DNA from 3 places in the Pseudomonas sp. PB103 genome. Region 1 is predicted to be linked to each of the others. Evidence: riboswitches for the same ligand, from Rfam matches in the RefSeq annotation. Region 1 holds a riboswitch; each other region holds the start of a gene.
The links. Region 1 has a riboswitch for cobalamin ahead of EJA70_RS19170 (TonB-dependent siderophore receptor). Riboswitches for the same ligand answer to the same signal wherever they lie in the genome.

Region 1 (4,125 bases):
GCCGATCACCAGGTCCGGCCGCTGCGCGTACAGCACCTCGCTGGCCGGGTACTGACGGGCGATCACCGGCACGCCGAAGTACTCAGCCTGACGCTGGCCGGAATCGGTGTCGTCCAGATACGCCACGCCAACCAGCGCAGGCCCGGCCCCCAGCGCCAGAACGATGTCCGCCGCGTGCTGATTGAGCGCGACGATCCGTGACGGCGGCGCGGCGTTCCAGGTTTCGCCGCAGTTGCGGTAACTGTCGGCCAATACCGGTGCTGTGCCGAGCAGGGCTGCCAGGCATAACCCAAGCGTTTTCATGGCTGCGCTCTGATCAGCAAATCCTCGACCACCTCACCGCCGACCAGATGCACCTCGACCAACCGCTGCACGTCAGCCTTGCTGTGCACGCCATACCAGCACGTCTCCGGGTACACCGTCAGCACCGGCCCCAAATTGCACGGAAACTGACAATGCGTGCGCGTCAGCAACACGCCGCCCGGCGTCTCGATGCGGTCATGTTCCAGCAAGTGCCGGCGCAGGGTTTTCCATAACTGCTGGGCACCGCGCTGAGTGCAGCGCGGGCCGGTGCAGATGAACACGTGGCGGGCATGCGGCGGCACGTGCGACCAGTCCGGGTGCGTGTCGACGCCGTCGATGGTTTTGATCTCACTCATCAGAAGCGATACGTGTAGCGCACTTCGGAGGTGAGCGGCCGCCCGAGGTTGTCGACGTTGCTCGAACGGCTGGTGACGTAATCGCGGTCGAACAGGTTTTCCACCAACAGGCTGACGCGGTGCTGATGGGCGCTGTCGAGGTAGCGATAGGCGTCGGCATCCACCACCGAATAATGACCGTACTCGACCTGCTTCGAACTGGTGATGTCGCGGATATAACGGATCGCTCCGCCAGCGCCCCACAGGCGATTTTCCGACTCATAACCCACGCGCGAGCGGGCGAAGAAGCTCGGAATGTCATTGATGGTCACGCCCGTGCGCGACTCGGTGAGGTTGCGGGTCATGTCCGCCTGCACACTCCATTGGTCATTGAGCGCCAGTTTGGCGTCGGCCTCGAAACCGCGCATGCGGATCTGCCCTTCACCGTTGACCCACTGAATGTCGTCGAGGGTTATCAGGTCGTCGATCTTGCGTTTGAACAGGGTCACGCTGGCGCTGAATTCGCGGTCGAGCAAAAAGCCTTTGTAGTCGAGGCCCAGCTCGGCGTTGCGGCTTTTTTCCGGTTTGAGGTTGCGGTTGCCGAGCTCGTCGCCCGGTTCGTTGACGAACAGTTGCTCGGCATTCGGCAGCTTGTAGGCGCTGCCGTATTGACCGCGCAGCGACCAGTTGTCGTTGAGGTCATACAGCGAAGTGAGCATGCCGACCGTGGCGCTGTCGCCGCCGCCCATGGCCTCGTGACGGACGCCGATGCTGGGATGCCAGTCGGGCAGGGCGTCGATCTGCGGGCGCAATTGCGTATAGATCGCGTGGGCTTCGGCCTTGTCGTTGTCAATGATCAGCACATCGTCCTGACCCTTGAACCATTGGTTGTCGCTGCCGAACACCAGCACATGGCCGCCGGGCAGTTCAGCCTTGCCTTCGGCCTGCACGCCCCAGTCAGTGAAACCCCAGTAGTCGTTGTGATTGATGACTTTGGTGGCGCCGCCCTCGACATTGTTGACCCGGGTGTAGCGCGTGTCCCAATCGTTGATGTGGCCTTTGACGAAGTAGCTGAAGCGCTCGTTGAGGCTCTGTTCGAACGTCGCGGTAGCGATCTGCTGCACACGGTCGTTGGTGGTGTTGTGATTGTCCACCGGGCGGGCGAAATCGAGGTTGGCGTCGGCGTATTGATAAAACAGCTCCAGCCGCGAATCGTCGCCGAACGACTGGATCGCCTTGCCACCGAACGTGGTGACTTCGTAGGCACGCTTTTTCTCGGTGACGTTTTTCAGGTCGCGGTTGCGATACGGTTGATAACCGTCGGAGACGTTGTGGCTGACGTACGCCAGCAAACCCAGATCGCCAAAACCGTTGGTGAAAATGTTCTCCACTCGCGCGTCTTCGGTGGTGCCGCCGAAGGTGTCGACGCCCAGATTCACTTCGCCCATGGCTTGGCGCGACTGCGGGCTGCGGGTGACGATGTTGATCACCCCCGACACCGCTTGTGTGCCGAACAACAGGCTCTGCCCACCCTTGAGCACTTCGATGCGCTCGATCGCGTTGGCCGGCAGGGTGTCGAGATAGAGGCCGCCGTACAGGCGATTGTTCAGGCGCACGCCGTCGAGCAGGATCAGCGTGTCGTCATTGCGCCCGCCCAGCAGCGAATAAGTGCCGTAGTCGAACGGGCCGTTTTTCGGCGCGACGTAGAGGCCGGGAATGAACATCTGCATGACCCGGCTGACGTCGGCACTCGGCCCGGCGCGTTCGATCTGTTCGCGGCTGACGATTTCGACTTTGCTGCCGTAATGCGCCATGTCGGCGACGGTGGTGGACTCCACCGACGGGGCGGAAACGATTTGCTGATTGAGTTCCAGCGCCGTGTCGTCGGCCAGCAACAGAGGGCTGAACAGGCAGCCAAACAGAAGGGTTGGAGCAGAGGTGTTGAAAGGTCGAATCATTGTCTTCTCGAAAAGGATCTTCGCAGAAGAGCATGCAGGAGAAGGCATCGCGCACAGCCAATACCGGCCCATGCCCGCCCACCGCAGGATTTTGCCAAACAGACATTTCGGGCCGGTCTCCGGGCTCGCGCGTATCGAGGCTTTCACCTTCCCATGGCCGTCTGGCCACAGTGGTTTGTTGAAAGCATCACGCGCCTACCGTTGCGGGGGCAGCACCGGACTTGTTCGATTCGAACGTACCGGTTTCCCGTTTCATCCCATGCACGGCGGCATGGGACACCTGAAACAGGGCGGCATCTGAACATTCGAAAGACCGTTCGTCAACTTCTGCGCACCTTCGGCAACTACTACGGTAATCCACGCAACTTCATGGTCTCGGTCAAGGCGCGCTTCTAACCTCAGGCCACACCCTCCAGCGCCGCGTGGTCGATGACCACGTTGGCGCGCGTTCGATAAAAGCGCAGAAACTCCTCGGCCGGCATCGGTTTGCCGAACAGCCAGCCCTGGCCGTAATGCACGCCGTGGTCGCGCAGGTAATCGCGTTGCGCCTCGGTTTCGATGCCTTCTGCGACGATCTTCAACCGCAAGCTTTTGGCCATTTCGATGATGTGCCCGGTCACGGAGCCGGTCGCCGCATCCTGATAAATGTTGTCGACGAACGACTTGTCGATCTTCAGCACGTCCAGCGGCAATTGCTGCACATGCTGAAGGCTGGAAAACCCGGTACCGAAGTCGTCGATGGCTGCCAGATAACCGAGCGAGCGCGCCTGATTGACGGTGGCGCGGGCGGCGTCGATATCGACAAAACCGCGTTCGGTGGCTTCCAGCCAGATCTGCTTCTGCTGCACGCCGGCGTTGCGGGCAGCCGCTTCCAGACCGGGCAGGAAACGACCGCTGCTGACATCCCTGGCCGCCAGATTGATCGCCACGTGCAGTTGCCGTTCCTTGACCAGCAGCGGACCGAGGTCGCGCATCACCGCATCGATCACCTGATCGGTGATCGGCAAAATCAGGCCACTGTCCTCGGCCAGCGGAATGAACGCATCGGGGCGCACCAGCGTGCCGTCCGGATGGCGCCAGCGCACCAGTGCTTCGGCGCCGACACAGGCGCCATCGCTGAGGCTGACGATCGGTTGGTAGTGCACGATGAACTCGCGATTGCGCACCGCCAGTTTCAGCTCGGCCAGCGGCGACAAGCGCTGCCGGGTGCGGCGGATGATCAGCAACATCAACACACCGGCGAGCAAGCCGCCAATCGGCAACAGCAGCATTTCCCGGCGGACCAGCCCCTGCATCAATTCATGGCGCGACAGCGTGGCGATGGCCACCCAGTCGCCGTTGTGCACGAGGGTGTACAGATAACCGTCTTCAAGGCCTGCGTGCGGGCCTGAGTGCACTCGACTCAGAAAATGCTCGGCCCCCGGGCGCGAGGCGCTGACCAGTTGGCCGGTCGCGGTCGCGACCGCCAGATGCAGATCGTCTTCGAGCATCACCTGGAGGAATTGCTCAGGGTCGACCAGCACATTGAA
Region 2 (4,125 bases), on a different contig from region 1:
GCATGGTGCGCACGGATTGCCGCAACCATCGCGGTGTTCTGCGACAACGCAACATGGTGCAATTCCGGATAACCGCCCGGCAGGTACAGACTGTCCGCCTCCGGCAATTGCGTATCGCGGATCGGCGAGAAAAAGCTCAACTCGGCGCCCATCGCGCGCAGCAGATCCAGGCTAGCGCCGTAAGTGAAGGCAAACGCCTCATCACGTGCAACGGCAATGCGCACATTCTTCAGCAGCGGCTCAACCGCGACGACGTCCGGCGCGGCAAATTCCACGGCCGGTGGCAGCGCTACCTCGCAGCTGCTGGCGAGCGCTTCGGCTGCGGCGTCGAGGCGCACATCGAGGTCATTCAGTTCGCTGGCCTGAACCAGCCCCAGATGCCGACTTGGCAATTCGATGCCGGTCTCGCGCGACAACGCGCCGTACCAACGCAGACCTTCGGTAAGACTGCCTTCCAACAATTGCGCATGGCGCAACGTGCCAACCCGGTTGGCCAACACCCCGGCAAATGGCAGATCCGGCTGATACTTGGCCAGTCCCAGCGCCAGCGCACCAAAGGTCTGCGCCATCGCTGTGCCGTCGATCACTCCGAGCACCGGCACACCAAAATGCCGCGCCAGATCCGCGCTCGAGGGCGTACCGTCAAAGAGGCCCATCACGCCTTCGATCAGAATCAGATCCGCCTCGGCAGCGGCTTCCCACAACAGACGACGACTCTCCTGCTCGCCGACCATCCACATGTCCAGTTGATACACCGGCGCACCGCTGGCGCGCTCGAGGATCATCGGGTCGAGAAAGTCCGGGCCGCATTTGAACACGCGCACTTTGCGCCCCTGATTGCGATGCAAACGGGCGAGCGCAGCGGTGACAGTGGTCTTGCCCTGACCGGAAGCCGGCGCGGCGATGAGTACCGCCGGGCAGTGACGTGGTTGATTCAAAGTTCGACGCCTTTCTGCGCTTTGATGCCGGCCTGGAAGGCGTGTTTGAGCATGCCCATTTCGGTGACCGTGTCGCCCATCTCGATCATTTCCGGCTTGGCCGCGCGACCGGTGACGATCACGTGCTGCATCGGCGGACGTGCCTGCAGATCGCTGAGCACCTGATCCAGATCGAGGTAACCGTGCTTGAGGGCGATGTTCAATTCATCGAGCACCACCAGGCCGATCGACGGATCACGCAGCAGCTCACGGGAAACCGCCCATGCCGCTTCGGCTGCAGCGATGTCGCGCTGGCGATCCTGGGTTTCCCAGGTGAAGCCCTCGCCCATCACATGGAAGCGCACTTGCTCGGGGAAGCGGCGGAAGAACAATTCTTCGCCGGTGCTGTTCCGCCCCTTGATGAACTGCACCACACCGCACTGCATGCCGTGCCCCATGGCGCGGGCGAGCATGCCGAACGCCGAGCTGCTTTTGCCTTTGCCGTTGCCGGTCAGCACCAGCACCAGGCCGCACTCGTCGGGGGAGTTGGCGATGCGTTCGTCGATCACGGCTTTTTTGCGCTGCATACGCGCCAGATGGCGTTCGTCGCGCTCGGGGGAATCAGTCATGGGGGAGCTCTCCGTTGGGGCTGGATAACGGCGGGCAGGCACAAGAATAGACGGCAAAAAGCCTGGCATCGCCCACCGTGATGCCGCTGGATGGATCAGGCCGGTCTCCGGGCTCATGAGCGGCGTTGGCCTGGCTGCGCGCCTTCCCGCTTCTGTCGAGGCAGTGGCTCAAGGCGCAGCTTTTACTCATTTACCGTTGCGGGGGCAGCGCCGGGATCGTGATTGTTCTTCACCTGAAGACAACCCTCACCGGCTTCCCTGTTTCACTCTGTCGACGTGGGTCACAGAGCACCTGAAACAAGCCGCGAAGGTTAGAGGGTTGGGGGTGGAGCGTCAATTAAAGAGGCGGCCATCGGGCGAATAACTGCCGTCGATCAATTATCCGGCGCCAATCTTGTGCCACACTGATACAAATGATATCAAAGAGCCATGCTTTTCCCGAAAAAGCCCATCACAAGAATAAGGATGATGACGATGCAAGGCATGATCATCAGCAACCCGCGCCTGGAATTCCTGCGCCCGCTGCTTGAACGCTGGTTTGACTGTATCGACCGCTTTAACGCCGTACGCGGCGACAGCGACACACCGTACTGGCATGACGAGAAAGCCAATCTCGGCCTGCTCTCGGCAGCGGCGTGGATGGCCGAACTGGTCACCCTGAACGACACGCCCACGCGCAAACAGAATGAAGAAGGCGAGCGCAATGCCCGCGCCGACCTGTTCATTGCCAGCGCCGAAGATCGCGCTTACATTCAGGCCACGCAGCGCTGGCCACGGGTCACCAACCTCAACCTGACCCAAGCCCTGCTCGACATTACCAACGATGCCAAACGCATCAGCTTTGCCAGCGACCTCAAGCTCGGCTGCCTGTTTGTCGCCCCGCAAAAAGCCCAGCACAGCGCCAGCCCCGAAGAGCTGCAAGACATGGTCGACGACCTGCAAAAGGAACACACCTGCGCGGTCGCCTGGTATTTCCCCTACGCCTACCGCAAATTGCGCAGCGAAGCCGGCAATTATCATCCCGGCATTGCCGTGCTGTTCAAGGAAGCCCGCGGCTGAGCAGTTGAACCATCGGGCTTGCGCCCTCCTCTATGATTAGGAATGCATTCATAGGGAAGATCAGCAATGCGCAAGCCCCAGCTCGTTTTCGTCATCGCCCTCGCCGGAGGGCTCGCCGCCTGCGGTGAATCCTCCAGCCTGCAAGTCACCGACGGCACCGGCCCGTCGCCGAAATTGCCTGAACCGAACAAGACCCTGATCCCGACGGTGAACATCGCCCCGGCGATCGGCTGGCCCGAGGGCGGCAAACCGACGGCGGCGGCCGGCACTCAAGTCGCGGCATTTGCCGAAGGCCTCGATCACCCGCGCTGGCTCTACGTGCTGCCCAACGGTGATGTGCTGGTGGCGGAAACCAATGCCCCTCCGAAACCCGACGACAGCAGCGGCGTTCGTGGCTGGGTCATGAAGAAAGTCATGGGCAAGGCCGGGGCCGGCGTGCCGAGCCCGAACCGCATCACCCTGCTGCGCGACGCCGACCACGATGGCGTGGCCGAGACGCGCACGGTGTTTTTGCAGAACCTCAATTCGCCCTTTGGCATGACCCTGGTCGGCAATGATCTGTACGTCGCTGATACCGATCGCCTGTTGCGCTTTCACTACGAACCCGGCGCGACCGAGATCAAGTCGCAGCCAATCAAAGTGACCGATCTGCCCGGCGGCACGCTGAATCATCACTGGACCAAAAACGTGATTGCCAGCAAGGACGGTAGCAAGCTCTACGTCACTGTGGGCTCGAACAGTAACGTCGGCGAGAACGGCCTGGATAAAGAAGAAGGCCGCGCGGCGATCTGGGAAGTCGACCGGGCGACCGGCAATCACCGGATTTTCGCTTCGGGCATTCGCAACCCCAACGGCCTGGCTTGGGAGCCTACCAGCGGCGCACTGTGGACAGCGGTCAACGAGCGTGACGAGATCGGCAGCGACCTGGTGCCGGATTACATCACTTCAGTGAAGGACGGCGGTTTCTACGGCTGGCCGTTCAGTTATTACGGGCAGCACATCGATGTGCGGGTGTCGCCACAGAATCTGGATCTGGTGGCCAAGGCCATCGCCCCGGATTACGCGGTCGGCCCGCACACCGCATCGCTCGGCCTGAGCTTCGCCGAAGGCAACACCTTGCCAGCGCAGTTCAAGGAAGGCGCGTTCATCGGCCAGCATGGATCGTGGAACCGTAAACCGCACAGTGGCTACAAGGTGATTTTTGTGCCGTTTACCGGCGGCAAGCCGAGCGGCAAACCGGTGGATGTGCTGACCGGGTTCCTCGACAAGGACGAAAACGCGCTGGGGCGCCCGGTGGGCGTGGTGATCGACCAGCAAGGTGGCTTGTTGGTGGCGGATGATGTTGGCAACAAGGTTTGGCGAGTGTCCGCAACCAAATAAACCAGATGGCACATGCCCACGATTGGGAGGTTTTCACTTCGCTCTCGTGGACATGTCCAACTAACCCGCGCAACCCACAATCAATCAGTTGCGAAGGATCGAGTGCTTCAGCTTGCGCATTGCCACTTCAAAAAACACAC
Region 3 (4,125 bases), on a different contig from region 1:
CAATGCCTGCACCACGTTGAGAATGGTCAGTTGGTGCTGAATGTCGAGATGATTGGCCGGCTCATCCAGCAATAGAATTTGCGGTCGCTGCGCCAATGCCCGAGCGATGTGTACCCGTTGTCGCTCACCGCCCGACAGGCTGCGCCAGAGACGATTGCACAGGTGCGTCGCGTCAACGTCGGTCAGCGCCTGTTGGACGATGGCATCGTCTGCCGCCGACCACGGTTGCAGCGCCGACAGCCACGGCGTGCGCCCCAACGCTACAGCGTCGAACACGCGAATGCCGTCGTCGGTGTCAGCCTGTTGCTCGACCACCGCAAGTTTCTGCGCAATGCTGCGGCGGGGCATTTTGCCCAGACGCTGACCGTCGAGCAGTACCTCGCCAGCGCTCGGTTCGCGCAACCCGGCCAACAGTTTCAACAGGGTCGATTTGCCCGAACCGTTGGGCCCGACGATACCGAGGGTCTCGCCGCGCTCGACCGCAAGGCTGACATCGTTGAGCAGCTCGGCACCGCGCACCTTGAAGGTCAACCCGGAACAACTCAGAACGCTGCTCATCGAGCAGACCTGCGTGCGACCAGAATCAACGCGAACACCGGCGCACCGACCAGCGCGGTAATCACGCCGACCGGAATCACCTGCCCCTTGATCAAGGTGCGCGACAACACGTCGGCGGCGATCAAGAACACCGCGCCCCCCAACGCACTGGCCGGCAACAGCCGAGCATGCCCGGTGCCGAGCAGCAGACGTGCGGCATGCGGAATCACCAGCCCGACAAAGCCGATCGAGCCGACAATCGAGACCATCACCGCTGTCACCAGCGCCGCACAGCCGATCAGCAGAATCTGCACCCGGCGCACCGGAATGCCGAGGGACGCCGCCGAGTCTGCGCCAAAGGTAAACGCATCCAGCGCGCGACGATGCCACAGGCACACCACCAGACCGGCGAATGCCACCGGCACTGCCAGCCACACCGACGGCCAACGCACGCCGCCGAGATTGCCGAGCAACCAGAACATGATGCCGCGCGCCTGTTCCGAGCTGGCTGAGCGGGTAATCAGAAACGCGGTCAGTGCATTGAACAGCTGCGAGCCGGCGATGCCCGCGAGAATGATTTGTCCGGTGCCACTGGCCGAGCCGCTGACCCGCGCCAGCACAATCACCAGCACGAACGCCGTCACCGCCCCGGCAAACGCGCCCGCCGACAGCGAAACCACCCCGGCGCCGACGCCGAGCAATGCGACCATCACCGCGCCGGTCGAGGCGCCGGCGGAAATGCCCAGCAGATACGGATCGGCCAACGGGTTGCGCAACAGCGACTGCAAAATCACCCCGCATGTCGCCAACCCGGCACCACAGGCCGCGGCGACCAGTGCGCGGGTCAATCGATAGTTCCAGACAATGCCTTCGTCGATGGGGTCGAGCGCATAGCCGGCGCCCCACAGTTTGTTGGCGAGGACTTGCAACACCACACCCGGTTCAATCGAGGTTTCACCGATGGCCACGCCGGCGACCACTGCAATCAACAGTGTCACCAAGGCCAGCAGCGTGCGGATCAGGCTTGCACTCATTGCGACAGGTCATAGCCGTTGATGGCCGTGGCCAGTTGTTCCAGGCCATCGAACATGCGCAGGCTGGCCTGCATGGCCATGGCGTCGAGAACGATGATGCGGTTGTGTTTCACCGCGTCCATGTTGCGCGTCACCGGGTCGCTGCGCAGGAAGGCGAGTTTCTTTTCATGGTCGTCAGCGGGGAAGCGTCGGCGGTCCATGCGGGCAATGACGAGGAAGGTCGGGTTGGCCTTGGCGATGGTTTCCCAGCCAACCGTTGGCCACTCTTCATCGGATTGCACCACGTTGCGCACGCCGAGGGTGCTGAGCATGAAATCGGGAATGCCTTTGTGTCCGGCCACGAACGGCTCGATGTCCATCTGTGCGCTGGAGAACCAGACCAGCGCGCTGGCGTCCTTCAGCTGTTTGCCCTGGGCGGTGGCAATCGAGCGGGCGAGACTGGCCTTGAGTGCGTCGTTGAGCTGCTGGCCACGCTCCTGCACATCGAAGATTTGCGCCAGTTGGCTGACGCTCTTGTAGATCGTGTCGATGCGAAACGGGGCCAGGCGCGTGCCGTCGGCGCCGACGAGGTTGTCCTTGGCTTCGCAATCGGAGGGCAACAGGTATGTCGGAATCTTCAGTTCATGAAACTGTTCGCGAGTGCCGACCGCGCCTTGCGGGCCGACCATCCATTCCAGCTCCACGGCGACCAGTTCCGGACGCTTGCCGATCACCGATTCAAAACTCGGCTCGTTATCGGCCAGGCGCTCGATCTGGTCGTTCTGCGCCTTGTACTTGGCCAGCACGTTGTTGAACCACAGCGAAGTGCCGACGATTTTGTCGCCCAGACCCAGGGCGTAAAGCATTTCCGTGCCGGCCTGGCCGATGGTCACCGTGCGCGTCGGGGCGTGTTGGAAGGTGAGGGTGCTGCCGCAGTTTTCCACCGTCAGCGGGTATGCGGTCGGTGCCGCGTGGGCCAGGGTGCAAAGGCTCAGGCCAGTGATGAAGGTGGCAACGCGGGGCAGCAGCATGAGGCAGTCTCCGGGGAATCCGTACGCGGAGCGGGAGAGTACGGATTGGAAACACACCATCGAACGCGGTCAGGGCAACAGCGCAAGGCCGGTCATCCATTGAAGATGCGCGCGGCACGATGTCCTTCCCGGACACCCCGCCGGTTAGTGAGTCACTGTGCCGGCAGGTCTCCTGACTGATGCGTCATCGCCTGGCTCCGGCCTTCCCGGGATTCACCCAGTGGCAGTCGTGGAGCAGGCTCGGCACCTACAGTTGCGGGGGCAGTTCCGGTCAGTGCTGTGCGAGCATCTCGGATTCCCTCTTAGTCCCCTTCGGGAACCGGCGGCGGCATGGTAGTCGATCGAGCCGCTGAAGGGGAGACGAATCTGCCGCAGCGAGGATTAGTGTTGGCTCATCAAACCGTGCAACACGCCCAAACGCAGGCCCGGTTCGGAGGGCAGCATTTGCGCGATGCCAAACACTTTGAACGCCGCCAGCATCAACACCAGTCCACCGGGGAGAATGCTTTGGCGGTGCGGTTGCAGGCCGGCGAGTTGCAGTTGCTGGACGTTGTTCACTTTCAGCAGCAGCAGCGACAGGCGCAGCAGTCCGCCGTAGGTGATGCCGTCCTGACCCAAATCGTTGAGGCGGTTGGCCTTGAGCACTTTGGCCAGCATGCGCGCGGTGCCGGACGAACCGATGGTCTGCTGCCAGCCCTGAGCACGATAGCGCCGGGCAACTTTTTCAAACTGCAGGATGGCGAAGCGCTCGGCTTCCTGCAGCGCGCCGGCGGACACATCGCCGCCGCGAAAGAAACGCGTGCTCAAGGTGCCGCTGCCGATGGCGATACTCTCGGTCAGCAACGGCTGTGAACCCTGGCCGAGGATCAGCTCGGTGGAACCGCCGCCGATGTCGACCACCAGGCGCAGGTCTTCGGCGCTCGGCAAGGCGTGAGTCACGCCGGCGTAGACCAGGCGCGCCTCTTCATGGCCGCAAATGACGTCGATCGGGAAGCCCAGATGCCGTTCGGCACTGGCCAGAAACAGCTGCGCATTGTCCGCTTCACGCACCGCACTGGTCGCCACCGCGCGCACCCGACCGGCCTCGAAACCGCGCAGTTTTTTGCCGAACCGCGCCAATGCCTGCCAGCCGCGATCCAGCGCCAACGCATCCAGCGCACCACCGTCAAAACCTTCGGCAAGACGCACCGGTTCGCGCAGGGTTTTCACTTCCTGAATCAGGAAGCCTTTGCGACTGCGCACCGACTGGCCGATCATCAGGCGAAAGGCATTCGAACCCAAGTCGATGGCAGCGAACAGCGGGGCGTGTTCTTTCATGGGAATCCTTGCAAAACAACCGTCGCGCGGCGCAGGACGGTTTGCGAGGATTCTGCCGTGATCTTGATGACGGCCTGATGACGGGGCAGGGGCGGTTCAGTGAATTTACGGCTGTCATGACACTGTCATTATTCAGCGTCTATGCTTGGCTCAATACATCGCGTGTTCTTGAAGTTTCTGCTGCCATTCGTGGCAGCTTTTTTTTGCCTGTGATTTGAGCGAAGCAA

Region 2: another riboswitch for cobalamin. It lies ahead of cobO (cob(I)yrinic acid a,c-diamide adenosyltransferase); the one in region 1 lies ahead of EJA70_RS19170 (TonB-dependent siderophore receptor).
Region 3: another riboswitch for cobalamin. It lies ahead of EJA70_RS12040 (ABC transporter substrate-binding protein); the one in region 1 lies ahead of EJA70_RS19170 (TonB-dependent siderophore receptor).

What each region holds. Positions count from the first base shown of each region.
Region 1 is NZ_RWIL01000106.1:25,216-29,340, forward strand. Features, by position in the region: gene EJA70_RS19160 (ABC transporter substrate-binding protein) at 1-303, opposite strand, end outside; gene EJA70_RS19165 (ferredoxin) at 300-659, opposite strand; gene EJA70_RS19170 (TonB-dependent siderophore receptor) at 659-2,596, opposite strand; cobalamin riboswitch at 2,689-2,895, opposite strand; gene EJA70_RS19175 (EAL domain-containing protein) at 2,995-4,125, opposite strand, start outside.
Region 2 is NZ_RWIL01000053.1:35,301-39,425, reverse strand. Features, by position in the region: gene EJA70_RS10525 (cobyrinate a,c-diamide synthase) at 1-938, opposite strand, end outside; gene cobO (cob(I)yrinic acid a,c-diamide adenosyltransferase) at 935-1,546, opposite strand; cobalamin riboswitch at 1,627-1,857, opposite strand; gene EJA70_RS10515 (hypothetical protein) at 2,021-2,605, shown strand; gene EJA70_RS10510 (sorbosone dehydrogenase family protein) at 2,672-3,985, shown strand; gene EJA70_RS10505 (hypothetical protein) at 4,070-4,125, opposite strand, start outside.
Region 3 is NZ_RWIL01000060.1:65,386-69,510, forward strand. Features, by position in the region: gene EJA70_RS12030 (ABC transporter ATP-binding protein) at 1-558, opposite strand, end outside; gene EJA70_RS12035 (iron ABC transporter permease) at 555-1,559, opposite strand; gene EJA70_RS12040 (ABC transporter substrate-binding protein) at 1,568-2,581, opposite strand; cobalamin riboswitch at 2,726-2,920, opposite strand; gene EJA70_RS12045 (Ppx/GppA family phosphatase) at 2,963-3,898, opposite strand; gene EJA70_RS12050 (hypothetical protein) at 3,907-4,116, shown strand.